DNA from 2 places in the Kribbella italica genome. Region 2 is predicted to be linked to the other one. Evidence: riboswitches for the same ligand, from Rfam matches in the RefSeq annotation. Region 2 holds a riboswitch; the other holds the start of a gene.

Region 1 (7,483 bases), 180 kb from region 2:
TACTGCGGGAAGCCGGCGGCCCGGTGGAGGTCCACGTAGTCGGGAGCGGCGGGAGCTGGTTGAAGACCTCGGGTGGGTCCGGGTGGTCGGTCCACGGGGTAGCACTGGAGGCCGGGAGGGTGCCCGAGGCAGCGAGGAGGCGGGCGGCTTCTGCGGCTGTGGCGGGGCGGGTGGTGGGGTCCTCGGCAGTCAGTTGGTGGATCAGGTCGGCCAAAGGGCCGTCCGGGGGAGTGATGGGAGCGGTGGGAGTGGGGCGATCGCCGGTGAGGAGTTCGGTGGCGACGGCGCCGACGGTGTAGAGGTCCTGGCGGGGGTCGGGGTCGGCGCCGAGGAGTTGTTCGGGTGGGAGGTAGCCAGGCGTGCCGAGGATGGTGCTGTGGCGGGTCATCCGGGGTTCGTCGACGAGGCCGGCGATGCCGAAGTCGGAGATGCGCAGATGCGGGGACCCGGTGCCGGTCGCTTCGAGGAGGAGGTTCGCGGGCTTGAGGTCGCGGTGGACGACGCCGGCGCTGTGGATCGCGGACAGGCCGTGCAGGAGCTGGTCCAGGAGGACCGCGACGTACGCCGTGGGGAGTGGGCCGTGGTCGCCGAGGAGCGTGGCGACCGAGCCGCCGCGGACCAGGTCCATGGCGAACACGACCTTGTCGTCCTCGGCGGCCCAGCCGTGCGGCGCGACGACGTGCGGGTGCTGGATGCGCAGGGACTGCTCGCGGACGAAGCGCAGGAGCATGCCGGCGTCGTGCTGGCCGAGGACCTTGGCGGCGACGTAGGTCTGCTTGCGCAGGTCCCACGCGCGCCAGACCGAGCCCATGCCGCCGGTGCCGATCAGATCGATCAGCTGGTACCGCCCTGCCAACGCCTCCACCGGGGAGAAACTACCCGGCCGGGCGTCCAGTGGGCCAACCACGCGACAGCTCAGCCGGCCGCGGACTCGAGGAGCTGGCCGCCGGTCAGCGTCAGCCAGCGGGTGATGCCCAGCTCGGACAGGAAGCGCTCGTCGTGGCTGACCACGACGAAAGCACCTCGGTACGCCGTCAGCGCCGACTCGAGTTGCTCGACGCTGACCAGGTCCAGGTTGTTGGTGGGCTCATCCAGCAACAGCAGCTGCGGCGCCGGTTCGGCGTACAGGACGCAGGCGAGCGTGGCGCGGAGCCGCTCCCCACCGGACAGTACGCCGGCCGGCAGGTGGATGCGCTGCCCGCGGAACAGGAAGCGCGCCAGCAGGTTCATCCGCTGCGCCTCGGGCATCGTCGGCGCGAAGTGGGCCAGGTTCTCGAAGACCGTGCGGTCGAGATCCAGCAGCTCCAGACGCTGCGAGAGGTACGCGATCCGCCCGTCGGCACGCTTCACCTCACCCGCGACGAGCGACCCCTGGATCCACCGGAGCACCGTCGACTTGCCGGCTCCGTTCGGAGCGGACAACGCGATCCGCTCAGGCCCGCGGATGTTCAGCGCGGCACCCTCGCCCGCGAACAGTTCGCGCACGCGCAGCCCGCTGCCCTCGAAGACCGTCCGACCAGCCGGCACCGCCGTCCCCGGAAGCTCCAGCGCCAGTCGCGGCTCGTCGCGCCGCGCGCGGCCGGCCTCGTCGAGCTTGGCCTTGGCGTCGCTGAGCCGGTTCGCGTGGGTCTGGTTCGCCTTCGCCGCGGACACCTCGGCTGAGCGCTTCATGTTGCCGGCGTTGATCCGCGCCAGCCCGGCGTCCTTCAACCCCTTCTGCGCGTTGCTCGCCCGCCGCTGCGCCCGCTCGCGCGCCTGCTGCAGCTCGCGCTTCTCACGTTTCAGATCCTGCTCGGCCGAGCGGATGTTCTTCTCCGCGACCTCCTGCTCGGCCGCGACAGCTTCCTCGTACGCCGTGAAGTTGCCGCCGTACAGCCGCAGCTCACCGCGTTCCAGCGAAGCGATCCGGTCCATCCGGTCGAGCAGCGCGCGGTCGTGGCTGACCAGCAGGAGGCAGCCGTTCCAGTTCTCCAGTACGGCGTACAGGTTGCGCCGCGCGTCGAGATCCAGGTTGTTGGTCGGCTCGTCGAGCAGCAGGACGTCGGGCTGCTTCAGCAGCTGCGCGGCCAGGCCCAGCGAGATCACCTGGCCACCGGAGAACGTACTGAGCCGCCGGTCGAGCGAAGCGTCGAGCCCGAGCCGGTCGAGCTGCGCGCGGGTGCGCTCCTCGATGTCCCAGTCGTTGCCGACGGCATTGAAATGGCGCTCGTCGACGTCGCCGGACTCGATCGCGTTGAGCGCGTCGACGACCGGCTTGATCCCGAGCACCTCGGCGACGGTCAGGTCGCCGACCAGCGGCAGCGTCTGCGGGAGGTACCCGAGAACACCGTCGACGGACACGCCGCCGGCGGTCGGCGACAGCTCCCCGGCGATCAGCTTGAGCAGCGTCGACTTGCCGGCGCCGTTCGGCGCGACCAGGCCGGCACGCCCGGGACCGACGGCGAAGGACAGGCCGGTGAAGACAGGGGTGTCGTCGGGCCAGGCGAACGACAGGGAGGAACAGACGATGGACGCATCGGACATGCGGAGACCTCGCGAAAGCAGTGAGTACGCCGCCACGGCGGCGGAACGGTCAGGAAACGCCGATCAGGCCACGGCATCGACGCTGAACGCGCCGGCTCGATGGCCTGTCACCTCGGGACTCACCCCGAGATGTCGTCGTCGACTCCCGTACTCACCGTCACACCATAACAAAGAACTGATTGTGGGTTTGTTCAACAATGTATACGATCACACCGCCCGAACCACCCGGCAGAAGCGGAGGCAGTGCGGTGCTGGTCCTGATCGGAGTCCTGCTCGTGGTGGTGGGGTTCGCCCTGCGCCTGAACCCCCTGGTCGTGGTCACGGTGGCCGGGATCGCCACCGGCCTGCTCGGCGGGCTGAGTCCGGGCAAGATCCTGAACGAGTTCGGCAACGGCTTCGCGGGGAGCCGCTCGGTGACGCTGTTCATCGTGGTGCTGCCGGTGATCGGCCTGGTCGAGCGGTTCGGGCTGCAGGAGCAGTCGCGGCGGCTGATCGGCAAGCTCACCTTCCTCACCACCGGGCGCCTGCTGGCGTCGTACCAGGTGATCCGGCAGGTGACGGCCGCGGTCGGGCTGATGTCGATCGGTGGCCACGCGCAGACGGTCCGGCCGCTGATCTACCCGATGGCCGAGGGCGCGGCCGAGCGCCGGTACGGGCGGAAGCTGCCCGAGGCGGTGCAGGAGCGGATCAAGGGCCACTCGGCCGGGGTGGACAACGTCGGCGTGTTCTTCGGTGAGGACGTCTTCATCGCGGTCGGCTCGATCCTGCTGATCACCGGCTTCGTCGACTCGACGTACGGGCTGAAGCTGGACGCCCTGCACGTCGCCTTGTGGGCGATCCCGACCGCGGTCTGCGCTCTGCTGATCCACGGCGGCCGGATGCTGTACTTCGATCGCCAGCTCGACCGCCTGATGGCGGTCGACGGTCCGCCGCCGGCCCTCAAGAAGAAGGAGGCGGACCGGTGATCAAGGTCGAGTGGTTCTACTGGCTGTGCGGTCTGCTCTTCCTCTTCGGAGCGGTCCTGACCCTGCGCGACCGCAGCAACAGCAAGCGGTACGGAAGCGCCGCCTTCTGGGGTCTGCTCGGCGCGTCTTTCGGCTACAGCACCTTCGTGGTGAACAAGACCGCCCCGGCCTGGGTGCTCGGGCTGGTCGTGATCGCGATGACCGTCCTGGTCGGCACCGGGCAGCTCGGTCGCGGCACCGAGGTGTCCACGAGCCTGGCCGAGAAGGCGGCCGCCGCCCAGCGGTTCGGCAACAAGCTGTTCGTTCCGCCGCTGGTGATCCCGCTCGGCGCGCTGATCTTCGCGGTCGGGCTGGCCAAGATCAAAGCCGGCGACCAGCCCCTGCTGGAGAAGGGCTCGGAGACGCTGATCGGCCTGGGCGTCTCCGCGGTCGCGGCGGCGATGGTCGGCGTGATCATGCTGCGTCCGCCGTCCGTCCTGACTCCGCTCAAGGAGGGGCACCGGCTGCTCGAGGTGATCGGCTGGGCGGCCGTCCTGCCGCAGATGCTGGCCACGCTCGGCCGGCTGTTCACCGACGCCGGCGTCGGTACGGCGGTCGGCAAGGTCACCACGCACGTGCTGCCGGAAGGATCGCTGTTCGGCTCGGTCGTCGTGTACTGCCTCGGGATGGCGCTGTTCACCGTGATCATGGGCAACGCGTTCGCCGCGTTCCCGATCATGACCGCCGCGATCGGCTACCCGGTGCTGGTGCAGACCTTCGACGGCAACCCGGCGACGGTGTTCGCGATCGGCATGCTGGCCGGGTTCTGCGGAACGCTGACCACGCCGATGGCCGCGAACTTCAACCTGGTCCCGGCCGCGCTGCTCGACATGAAGAGCCGGTACGGGGCGATCAAGGCGCAGCTGCCGACCGCGCTCCCGCTGCTGGTCTGCAACATCTTCCTGATGTACTTCCTCGCGTTCGGAGTCCTGTGATGAGTCAGCGGTACGTCGAGATCGCACTCCAGAACCTGCGGACCGAGTCGCCGCACCAGCTCGACCACGTCGCGCGCGACGCCAGGGCCTACAGCGTCAGGGAGTTGCACCCGGCGTTCCACACGTCGTACGACTGGCACTCTTGTGTGCACATGCACTGGTTGCTGGTGCGGTTGTTGCCGGAGGCCACTGATCCGGAGCCGATCCGCAAGGCGCTCGACCAGAACCTGACCGCCGACGCACTCGCGGCCGAGGCGGCGTACCTGCGGAGCTCGCCGTCGTTCGAGCGCCCGTACGGTTGGGCGTGGGCGCTCGTCCTGGCCGCGGCCGTCCGTCAGAGCCCGGACGCGGCCAGGTGGTCCGAGGCAATGAGCCCGCTGGTCGACGCGATCGTCGACCTCAGCCTGGAGTGGTTACAGGGAGCCGCCCGCCCGGTCCGCTCGGGCGTCCACTCGAACTCGGCGTTCGCCCTGGCTCTCCTGTACGACGCCGCCGAGGCCCTCGGCCAGGACAAGCTCACCCAGGCCGTCCGCGACAAGGCGCGCGCCTGGTTCGCCGAGGACCGCGAGTACCCGCTGCAGTGGGAGCCGAGCGGCGAGGACTTCCTGTCGCCGGGTCTGTCCGAGGCCGACCTGATGCGCCGGGTCCTGACCGAAGACGAGTTCGCCGAATGGCTGCCCGCCTTCCTGCCGGATCTGACCGCCCTGCGGCCGGTCGAGGTCCGCTACCCGGTCGACGGCCGGCAGGGCCACCTCCAGGGCCTCAACCTCACCCGCGCCTGGCAGCTCGCCGCGCTGTCCGACGCCCTGCCCGAGCGAGAACCAGCCCTCCGCGCGACGGTCGCCGCCCACCTCGACGCCGCCCTGCCGAGCGTCACCAGCGGCGACTTCAACCACGACCACTGGCTCGCCACCTTCGCCTACCTCGCCCAGGGCGGCGCGCTGGTGGGACCGTCCAGGTGACGGAAGCAACAACTCGCCGCCGCACCAGCGGCGTACACTTCAGGTACGAGTGAAACCACTCGCGTGCTCCGGGGTCGGTGTAATTCCGAGCCGGCGGTGACAGTCCGCGACCCGGTCGATGCAGTTCGTCGGCCGGTTGACCTGGTGGAATTCCAGGACCGACGGTGAAAGTCCGGATGGGAGGCGCACGCGATCGGTGTGCGCTCCGACGTGCGGAAGTGCGCGGCCGTAGGAGGTCGCGTTCCGGGCGGCGGTTCGCGTGCCGGTTGTCATGGCCCCGGTGGTGCGTCCGTGACAACGAGGGACCGTCCGTGAACAACGCTTCACCGATCGACGTGGCCTGGATGCGGCGTGCGATCGAGCTGGCCGCCCGCGGGATCGGCAGCACCCATCCCAACCCGGTCGTCGGCTGTGTGATCACCGGCCGCGACGGGCATCCCGTCGGCGAGGGGTACCACGAGCAGGCCGGCGGCCCGCACGCCGAGGTGAACGCGCTGCGGATGGCCGGTCCCCGGGCCCGCGGCGGTACGGCGTACGTGACGCTCGAGCCCTGCAACCACACCGGCCGGACCGGGCCGTGTGCCGACGCGCTGATCGAGGCCGGCATCGGCCGCGTCGTGTACGCCGTACCGGATCCGAACGCGCAGGCCGCCGGTGGCGGCGAGAAGCTCCGGACCAAGGACATCCAGGTCGATCAGGGCGTACTCCGGGCCGAGGCCGAGGAGGTCAACCACGTCTGGCTGCACAGCGTCCGGACCGGTCGGCCGTTCGTGACCTGGAAGTTCGCCACCACCCTGGACGGCCGCAGCGCCGCGCCCGACCGGACCAGCCGGTGGATCACCGGCGAGGCCGCCCGCGCGGACGTCCACCGCAAGCGGGCCGAGTGCGACGCGATCGCCGTCGGCACCCAGACCGTCCTGGACGACGACCCCGAGCTGACCGTGCGCGACGAGCACGACCGCCCGGCCGGCCGCCAGCCGCTGCGGGTCGTGGTCGGCGACCGGGACGTCCCGGAGACCGCGCGGGTCCGCAACGACCGCGCCGAGACCCTGCTCCTGCCCACCCACGACCCCAACGAGGTGCTCCGGCAGCTCGACGACCACCAGATCCGCCACCTCTGGCTCGAGGGCGGGCCGACGCTGGCCGCCGCCTTCCTGCGCGCCGGACTGGTCGACCAGATCGTCGCGTACGTCGCTCCGGCGCTGCTCGGATCGGGCTTCTCCGCCGTCGGCGACCTCGGCGCGGAATCTATCGACCACCTGCGGCGCTTCACCCTTGCGGACGTCACTCGCCTCGGCGACGACGTCCGGCTCACCCTGACCCCCCTGGGAGGGAAGTAGATGTTCACCGGAATCGTCGAAGAGCTGGGAACCGTCGAGTCGCTCGACCTGCTGGAAGGCGACGCGGCCCGGCTCACCCTGCGGGGCCCGAAGGTGACCGAGGACGCGCGCCACGGCGACTCGATCTCGGTCAACGGCTGCTGCCTGACCGTGGTCGAGACCGGTGCAGGCACCTTCACCGCCGACGTGATGCGCGAGACGCTCCGCCGGACCAGCCTGGGCGGTGTCGAGAAGGGCTCGACCGTCAACCTGGAGCGGGCCGTCACCGCGCACGCGCGGCTGGGCGGCCACATCGTCCAGGGCCACGTCGACGGTGTCGGCACGATCGCGAGCCGCGAGCCGGCCGAGCACTGGGAGGTCGTCCGAATCGCGGCCGGCCCGGAGATCCTCAAGTACGTCGCGGAGAAGGGCTCGATCGCCGTCGACGGTGTCTCGCTGACCGTCACCGACGTCGACGACGCAACCTCGACCTTCGGGATCAGCCTGATCCCGACCACGCTCGAGCTCACCGTGCTCGGCCGCAACAAGATCGGCGACACCGTCAACCTCGAGGTCGACGTGATCGCGAAGTACGTGGAGCGGTTGCTGACCGCCCCGAAGACTGTTGTCGGAGGCAACGAATGATCGACTGGCTGCTGCACGAGCAGGTCACGATCGCCGGTTCGCCGGTGCTGGTGCGGGAGATCGTCGGCAACGTGTTCGGCCTGGCCAGCGCCCTG
Region 2 (7,483 bases):
AGGACAGCGTCGAGGCGGCGAAGCAGGCGATCCGGTTCCTCAAGGCGGTGCACCGCGCGCTCGACGTACTGGACGAGGAGGCGCTCGCCGCCGCGCAAGCGTCGCACGACGCGCTCGCCGCGCAGCGGCTGGTCCAGAAGGTGTTGCTCTCGTCGATGGCGGAGACGGCATGACACTGACCGCCGAGCACACGACGATGCCCGTGCTCGGGCGACTGCCGGTCCACAGCAGCCGCTCGGCGCAGGTCGCGCACATCACCGAGGCGGCCCGGCAGATCCGGATCCAGGACCTCAAGCTCGTCCACCACGCCGGGGCCGGGCACATCGGCGGCGACTTCTCGTCGATCGACATCCTGGCCACCCTGTACGGCGCGGTGCTGGACGTCGCGCCGGACCGGGTGGACGACCCCGAACGCGACCGCTTCATCCTCAGCAAGGGGCACGTCGCGGGCGCGCTCTACACGACGCTCGCGGCCTTCGGCTTCCTGCCCGTCGAGGAGCTGGCGACGTTCCTGAAGCCGCTGTCGGCGCTGAACGGGCACCCGAACCGGCGCAAGGTCGCCGGCGTCGAGGCGAACACAGGTCCGCTCGGGCACGGCCTTCCGGTCGCGGTCGGGCACGCGCTGTCGGCCAAGCTCGACGTGTCGTTGCGGCGGACGTACGTGCTGGTCGGCGACGGCGAGCTGCAGGAAGGCAGCAACTGGGAAGCGATGATGGCAGCCTCGCAGTACCAGCTGGACCGGCTGACCGTGATCGTCGACCGGAACCGGCTGCAGCAGGGCGCGACCACCCAGGAGACCAACGACCTGGATCCCTTGCCGGACAAGGCGGCGGCGTTCGGGTTCGCGGTGGTCGAGGTGAACGGGCACGACCACGGCGAGCTGCTCGACGTGCTGTCCGCCGTACCGTTCCGGCCGGGCAAGCCGACCTTCGTGATCGCCCACACGCACAAGGGCCACCCGATCTCGTTCATGAGCAACAACGTCGCCTGGCACCACCGGGTGCCCGACGCGGCCGAGTTCGCCCAAGCACTCAAGGAGCTCTCATGACTGTCACCGACAGTCCCTCGATCGCCGACCGGCCGCGCTACGACTGCCGGGACGCGTACGTCGAGACGCTGGCCGAGCTGGCCCACGCGGACCACCGGATCGTCGGCGTCGTCAACGACTCGGTCGGGTCGAGCAAGCTGAACAGCTTCCGCAAGGCGTTCCCGGACCGGCTGATCAACGTCGGTATCGCCGAGCAGGACATGGTCGGCGTCGCCTCCGGGCTGGCCAACGGCGGCCGGATCCCGTTCGTGTCGGCGGCGTCCTGCTTCCTCACCGGGCGCGCGCTGGAGCAGATCAAGGCGGACGTCGCGTACTCGCACACCAACGTGAAGCTGTGCGGCATGAGCCCAGGCGTCGCGTACGGCGAACTCGGGCCGACGCACCACTCGATCGAGGACATCGCCTGGCTGCGGGCGATCTCCGGGATGACGATCATCGTGCCGGCCGACCCGGTCGAGACCGCGGCGGCGCTGCGCTGGGCGGCCGCGTCCGACGGGCCGGTGTTCATCCGGGTCAGCCGGATGAGCGTGCCGCGGATCTACGCCGACGACTACACGTTCGAGCCGGGCAGGGCGATCACCGTCCGGGCCGGCGACGACGTGACGCTGATCAGCAACGGCACGGTGCTCTGGCGGGCGCTGGCCGCGGCCGAGCAGCTCGCGACGGAAGGGATCTCGGCCCGGGTGCTGTCGATGCCGACGGTGAAGCCGCTCGACACCGGCGCCGTGGTCGCGGCCGCGCGGGAGACGGCCGGGATCGTGACCGCCGAGGAGGGGGTGAGCGGGGGTGGGCTCGGCGGCGCGGTCGCGGAGGCCGTCGTACAGCATCATCCGGCGCGGGTGTCGATCCTCGGGATCCCCGAGTTCGCGCCGACCGGCTCCGCGGCGTACCTGCTGGACCGGTACGGGCTGTCCGCGGACGGTATCGCGTCCGCGGCCCGCGCGCTGGTCAGCCGAGGAAAGTGACCAGGTCGGCGATCGAGACCATCGCGAAGTCGTGGGCGTCGGCGAACGCGCGCAGGTCGGCGCCGGTCATCAGCGTGCCGTCGTCGTTCATCAGCTCACCGATCACCCCGACCGGCGGCAGCCCGGCCAGCCGGACCAGTTCGACGGTCGCCTCGGTGTGACCGGGCCGCTGCCGGACGCCGCCCGCGACCGCGCGGAGCGGGAGGATGTGGCCGGGCCGGATCAGGTCGGTGGGCCGAGCCGTGCCGTCGGCCAGGACGTTGACGGTCCGCGCCCGGTCCGCGGCGGAGATGCCGGTGCCGACGCCGGTGCTCGCGTCGACCGACACCGTGTACGCCGTACGGAGGCTGTCCTGGTTGTTCGGGACCATCAGCGGCAGCTCGAGCCGGTCGAGGACCTCCGGCGCGGCCGGGGCGCAGACGTACCCGCTGGTGTAGCGGACCAGCAGCGCCATCAGCTCCGGCGTCGCCAGGCTCGCGGCGAAGGTCAGGTCGCCCTCGTTCTCGCGGTCCTCGTCGTCGACGACCACCACCGGGCGCCCGCGCCCGATCTCGGCGATCGCGTGGTCGATGGTGTCCAGGCGGGTCGTGCTCGCCACGGTGCTCACAGTCGCTGTCCTCTCGGCCTGGCACTCCGGGGGCAACGACAAGCTCCGCGACTCCTCTCTGGGGCACGCTTGTGGGCGCGCGCCGGACAGGCATCGCGAAGTCTGCCACGTGCGTCTTCCCATCCGGACTTTCACCGTCGGTCCCGGAGTTCCACCAGGTCAACCGGACCTCCTTGCGGAGGTACGGGTCGCGGACTTTAACCGCCGGCTCGGAATTTCACCGACCCCAGAGCACGTGTGTGATCTTGCAGATTCACTGCGCAGTGTATCCGTCTCGACTGTTTCCGGGAGTGTCATGTCCATCTCATCCGTTTGGCGGTCGGTCGAGCTCTCGGCATCCGTGGAGGAGCGGTACGGCGCGGAGGTGTGGGCGGAGTTCGTGCACGAGAGCGGGGTGACGCTGCGGAGGCCGGCGTTCTGGGACGGGGACGGCGTGTGGAGGGTGCGCTTCGCCGCGCCGACGCCAGGGGAATGGCGCTGGACTTTTGGCTCCTCTTCAGGCGTGCTTGACGTCCAACAAGTACCAGCCGGCGAGGCCAATCCGTTCTACTCCCACGGGTTCTGGCAGATGTCCCCCGGCGGCCGGAGCCTGGTCCACGCGGACGGCACTCCAGCACTTCTGGTCGCCGACACGGCGTGGGCGCTCCCATGGCGAGCGACCGTCTCGCAGGTCCGCGAGTACGCCGCCGATCGTCAGGCGAAGGGCTTCAACGCCGTACTGCTGATGTCCGTGCAGCCCGACATGCGCGCGGTCGGGCCGCGGGACCGGACGGCGGACGAGGGGTTCGACGTCGGGTTCGAGGACCTGGTTGACGGGCACCTGCTGCGGCCTCGGGCGGAGTACTTCCAGTACCTCGATCAGCTGCTGGAGGTGCTGGCCGAGCACGGGATCGTGCCGGTGCTGCAGCCGGTGTTCCAGGGGTTCGGCTGGAAGGGGCTGGACGTCGCGGGGACCGTCGTACCGGCTGAGGAGTATGCGACGTACTGCCGCTACCTGGTCGCGCGGTACGGCGCCTCACCGGCGATCTACCTGGTCGGCGGGGACGGGACCGGGCTGGAGCCGCAGGTCGCGGCCGGGGGCGCCGAGGTGCACGCGGTCGACTGCTACGGGCAGCCGACCGGGATCCACTACCGGCCGCACATCCGCGCGTCGGCTCATCAGGACGCGGAGTGGCTTGACTTCCAGTGGTGCCAGACCGGGCACACCGGCGAGCACGTGGCCGAGCGGGTGGCCGACCTGTGGCGGAACGAGCCCGTACGGGGTGTGGCGAACGGCGAACCGACGTACGAGAAGCACGGCGGTCTTTCAGTCGCGAATGGGTGGTGGCAGGGGCACGAGGCGTGGAGCAACCTGTGCGCGGGCGGGACGATGGGGGTCGTGTACGGCGCCGGGAGTCTGTGGCAGTGGCGGCTGCACGCGTCGGAGCCGGGGCATTCGTCGTTCTTCATCGCGCCGGACGCCGGGTGGCGGGAGGCGATGGATTTCGAGGGGTCGACGTACGTCGGGCTGGTCGGGCGGGTGCTGGCCGGGCTGCCGGTGGCGGACCTGCAGCCGGACTGGACGCGGGTGATCTCGGGGCGCGCGCTGCGCGGTGCCGGTGGTCTGCTGATCGTCTATCGCGAGCACGGGGGACCGGTGATGGTGTTCGACGACTCGGTGCCGCTGGACTACCGGATCGTCGATCCGCGCGACGGGTCGGTGGTGGCGACCGGCCGCCGGGACACGCCGGGCGACCCGCTGCCCGATGCTGGTGGCGCACCGCGGGTCTACATCTGCCTATAGTCCAGTCCTGATCGAAGGGGGCTACGCATGAGCGCTCACCGTGGCGTACGTCAGCCGGGGCTGGACGAGCTGCGGCTGCTGGCGAAGGTGGCCCGGATGTACCACGAGAAGGGCATCCGGCAGCCACGCATCGCCAGCGAGCTCAACCTGTCCCAGGCCCGGGTGTCGCGGATGCTCAAGCAGGCGGTCGAGGTAGGGATCGTGCACACCGTCGTGACGATGCCGAGCGGGGTGCACAGCGATCTCGAGGACGAGCTGCAGGGGCGGTACGGGCTGCGGGATGCGGTGGTCGTGGACACGGGTGGTCTGTCTGTGGGACCGAGTGGTCTGGCGGAGGGTGTGGACGAGGACGTCCTGCCCGCGCTGGGATCGGGCGCCGCGGCGTACCTCGACATGACGCTCACCGGCGGGCACCTGATCGGCATCTCGTCCTGGAGCGAGACCCTGATCAGCGCCGTCGACCGGATGCCGCGCAAGAGCGTCCCGGTCGCCGAGAAGGTCGTCCAGATCGTCGGCGGCCTCGGCGACGCCGCCGTCCAGATGCAGGCCACGCGCCTCACTGCCCGCTTCGCCGAACTCACCGGCGCGATGCCCGTCTACCTCCCCGCTCCGGGTCTGGTCGGCACACCCGCCGTACGCCGCGCGATGATGAACGACGTCTCCGTCCGCGACGTCCTCGGCACGTGGGGCCAACTCACCGACGCTGTCGTCGGAATCGGCAGCCTCCAGCCGTCGCCTTTGTTGCAGCGCAGCGGCAACGCGGTAGCCCAGGCCGACCAGGACGAACTCCGCCGCCTGGGCGCCGTCGGCGACGTCTGCTTCCGCTTCTTCGACGAAGAAGGCCACCACGTCCGCTCCACCTTCGACCAACGCGTCATCGGCGTCACGGCGAAGGAACTGCTCGCCGTCCCCCGCCGCATCGGCGTCGCCGGCGGCGACCGCAAGTACTCGGCCATCCGCGCTGCTCTGCTGGGCGGCTGGGTCAACATCCTCATCACCGACCTGTCGATGGCCCAGCGCTTGCTCGCCGACTGACGCCTCTCCCACGCGTGCCCCTCCGTTCGCCGGCGCTCGCTGCGGGGCGTGCTCCCGCCCGCCTTCTTGGTGGGTACGCGTGCTGTCGCGCGCTTCGTGCGGTGGGCTGTCGCCCACGTTCGCGTGCTGTCGCGCGCTTCGGTGCGCGGCTGGCGCCGCTTCGTGTGCGCGCTGGCGCGCGAGCAACCACTTGGTGGTGGGCCGGGTTGGGTGCGTGCAAATGGTGACCCACGCAACCGCTCCGGTCGCTGGCGCTCCCTGCACCCGCCCACCGGTCAAGTTGGGGGGATGCTGTCGCCCGCTTCAGGTGATGGGCTCTGGCGCCCAGGTGAGCGCTGGCGCTCGGTCGACGGCCCGTGCTGAGTCCGGTGCCTGCGTGCAGGTGGTGGTCGTCCGCTGCCGCCGGTGCCTGCCTATGGCTGGTCCACTGCCTCGGATTGTGACGACTGGCGCGGTACATCGCGTCAGTGGTCGAACAACGCATCAGTCGACCAACGCGTCAGGACGTCGACCGGCGGGTCGGGGTAGCGCGGGAGATACCCCGGGTCGGGCGTGCGGGCCCCGGACCGGGCGTCTCAAGGCGCCTAGCGTCTGGGTATGCGAACTGTGGCGGTGCTGGCGGCGTTCCTGTTGTTGCCTGGGGCAACTGTTGTGTCGCCTGCGGCGGCGGAGACCGCCGGCCTGGTCTGGCGGGCGTGTCAGAACGGCAGCGGCGACGACCAGGGGAAGGCGCTCGATGAGGCCGGCGCGTCCTGCAGTTCCATGCGGGTGCCTGTCGACCATCTGCGCCCCGACGGCCAGACCATCGACATCGCCATCTCTCGGCTTCCCGCCGACCCGAGCGTACGGCGCGGCGTACTGCTGGTGAACCCCGGCGGACCAGGCGGCTCGGGACTCGACTACCCGCTGGCCTTGCGGCCGCTGCTCGGGGACGTCGCGAAGCAGTACGACCTGATCGGCTTCGATCCTCGCTTCGTCGGGCGGAGCGCGCCGGCGAGCTGCGGTGAGGTTCGCGTGGCTGATGTCTTCCGATCGTCTCTCAACCGTGCCGACTTCGCGGAGTCCGCCCGCCGGGCGAAGGCGTTCGTACGGACTTGTCCCGGAGGACTAGAGCACGCGAGCATCCGGAACGTGGCGCGCGACCTGGACGTCGTACGGAAGGCGCTCAAGGAAGACAGGCTGAACTACTACGGGGTGTCCTGGGGCGCTGATCTGGGGGTTGTCTACAGCCAGTTGTTTCAAGGCAAGGTCGACCGCATGGTCGTCGACAGTGTGACCGACGTCGAAGGATCCGAGTATCACCACCTGGCCACCGGTGAACGCGCCGAAGCAGCCTTCGACGAGTGGGCAGCCTGGGCAGCCTGGCGGGACGACAAGTATCACGTCGGCGGAAGCGGTCAGCAGATCCGGGCAGCGGTGACCCGCTTGATGCAGCGCGACCTGACGATCGCCGGCCATAAGGTCGACTCGGCAGTCCTGCCCTGGCTGCTCCAGTCAGCCCTCGGCGACGAGAGTGACCGCGACCTGATGGCCCGCAACGTCAGCACCCTGCTCCGCAACACCCCGCCAACCCCAGAACTCAAAGCCTGGCTCGACCAGTACTACGGCCGCGCGCCCGTGTTCTCCCAGTTCATCGCCGCGTCGATCGCCTTCACCTGCAACGACACGGGCTGGCCGAAGAACCCGGCGACGTACTGGCGCGACGTCCAGCGCACCCGAACCACGCAGCCCCTCTTTCCGACGACGTTCCTCCCGTGCGCCTACTGGACCCAGCACACCACCGAACCACCGCTTGCCATCAGCAACAAAACCCCGATGCTCATCGTCCAGGCCGAACGCGACAACATTCCCCTCACCTGGGCTGAGAGCCTCCATCGCAAACTCCCCAACTCGACTCTCAAGACGATCGACCGCCGAGCCCACGGCGTCTACGACGACCGCGTCCCGACGATTGTCAAGACCGTCAACGACTACCTGGCTTCGTGATCAGTCGGCGATCAAGCGTCGCGTGTAGCCGGCGTCGACCAGCAGCTGAAACGCTCGGC

What was found. A riboswitch is a leader RNA that binds a small molecule or an ion and turns the genes downstream of it on or off. The one in region 2 is predicted to bind FMN.
Region 1: linked by a shared signal. The riboswitch ahead of ribD (bifunctional diaminohydroxyphosphoribosylaminopyrimidine deaminase/5-amino-6-(5-phosphoribosylamino)uracil reductase RibD) and the one ahead of ribB (3,4-dihydroxy-2-butanone-4-phosphate synthase) in region 2 are both predicted to bind FMN.

The regions. Positions count from the first base shown of each region.
Region 1 is NZ_JACHMY010000001.1:3,939,458-3,946,940, reverse strand. It holds gene HDA39_RS18245 (serine/threonine-protein kinase) at 1-865, opposite strand, end outside; gene HDA39_RS18240 (ABC-F family ATP-binding cassette domain-containing protein) at 916-2,523, opposite strand; gene HDA39_RS18235 (5-oxoproline transporter, DUF969 family subunit) at 2,772-3,488, shown strand; gene HDA39_RS18230 (5-oxoproline transporter, DUF979 family subunit) at 3,485-4,462, shown strand; gene HDA39_RS18225 (DUF2891 family protein) at 4,462-5,424, shown strand; FMN riboswitch at 5,485-5,616, shown strand; gene ribD (bifunctional diaminohydroxyphosphoribosylaminopyrimidine deaminase/5-amino-6-(5-phosphoribosylamino)uracil reductase RibD) at 5,736-6,764, shown strand; gene HDA39_RS18215 (riboflavin synthase) at 6,765-7,388, shown strand; gene pnuC (nicotinamide riboside transporter PnuC) at 7,385-7,483, shown strand, end outside.
Region 2 is NZ_JACHMY010000001.1:4,118,953-4,126,435, reverse strand. It holds gene HDA39_RS19085 (sugar phosphate isomerase/epimerase family protein) at 1-173, shown strand, start outside; gene HDA39_RS19080 (transketolase) at 170-1,048, shown strand; gene HDA39_RS19075 (transketolase family protein) at 1,045-2,013, shown strand; gene ribB (3,4-dihydroxy-2-butanone-4-phosphate synthase) at 1,997-2,620, opposite strand; FMN riboswitch at 2,726-2,859, opposite strand; gene HDA39_RS19065 (glycoside hydrolase family 140 protein) at 2,916-4,403, shown strand; gene HDA39_RS19060 (sugar-binding transcriptional regulator) at 4,431-5,438, shown strand; gene HDA39_RS19055 (alpha/beta fold hydrolase) at 6,036-7,424, shown strand; gene HDA39_RS19050 (ElyC/SanA/YdcF family protein) at 7,425-7,483, opposite strand, start outside.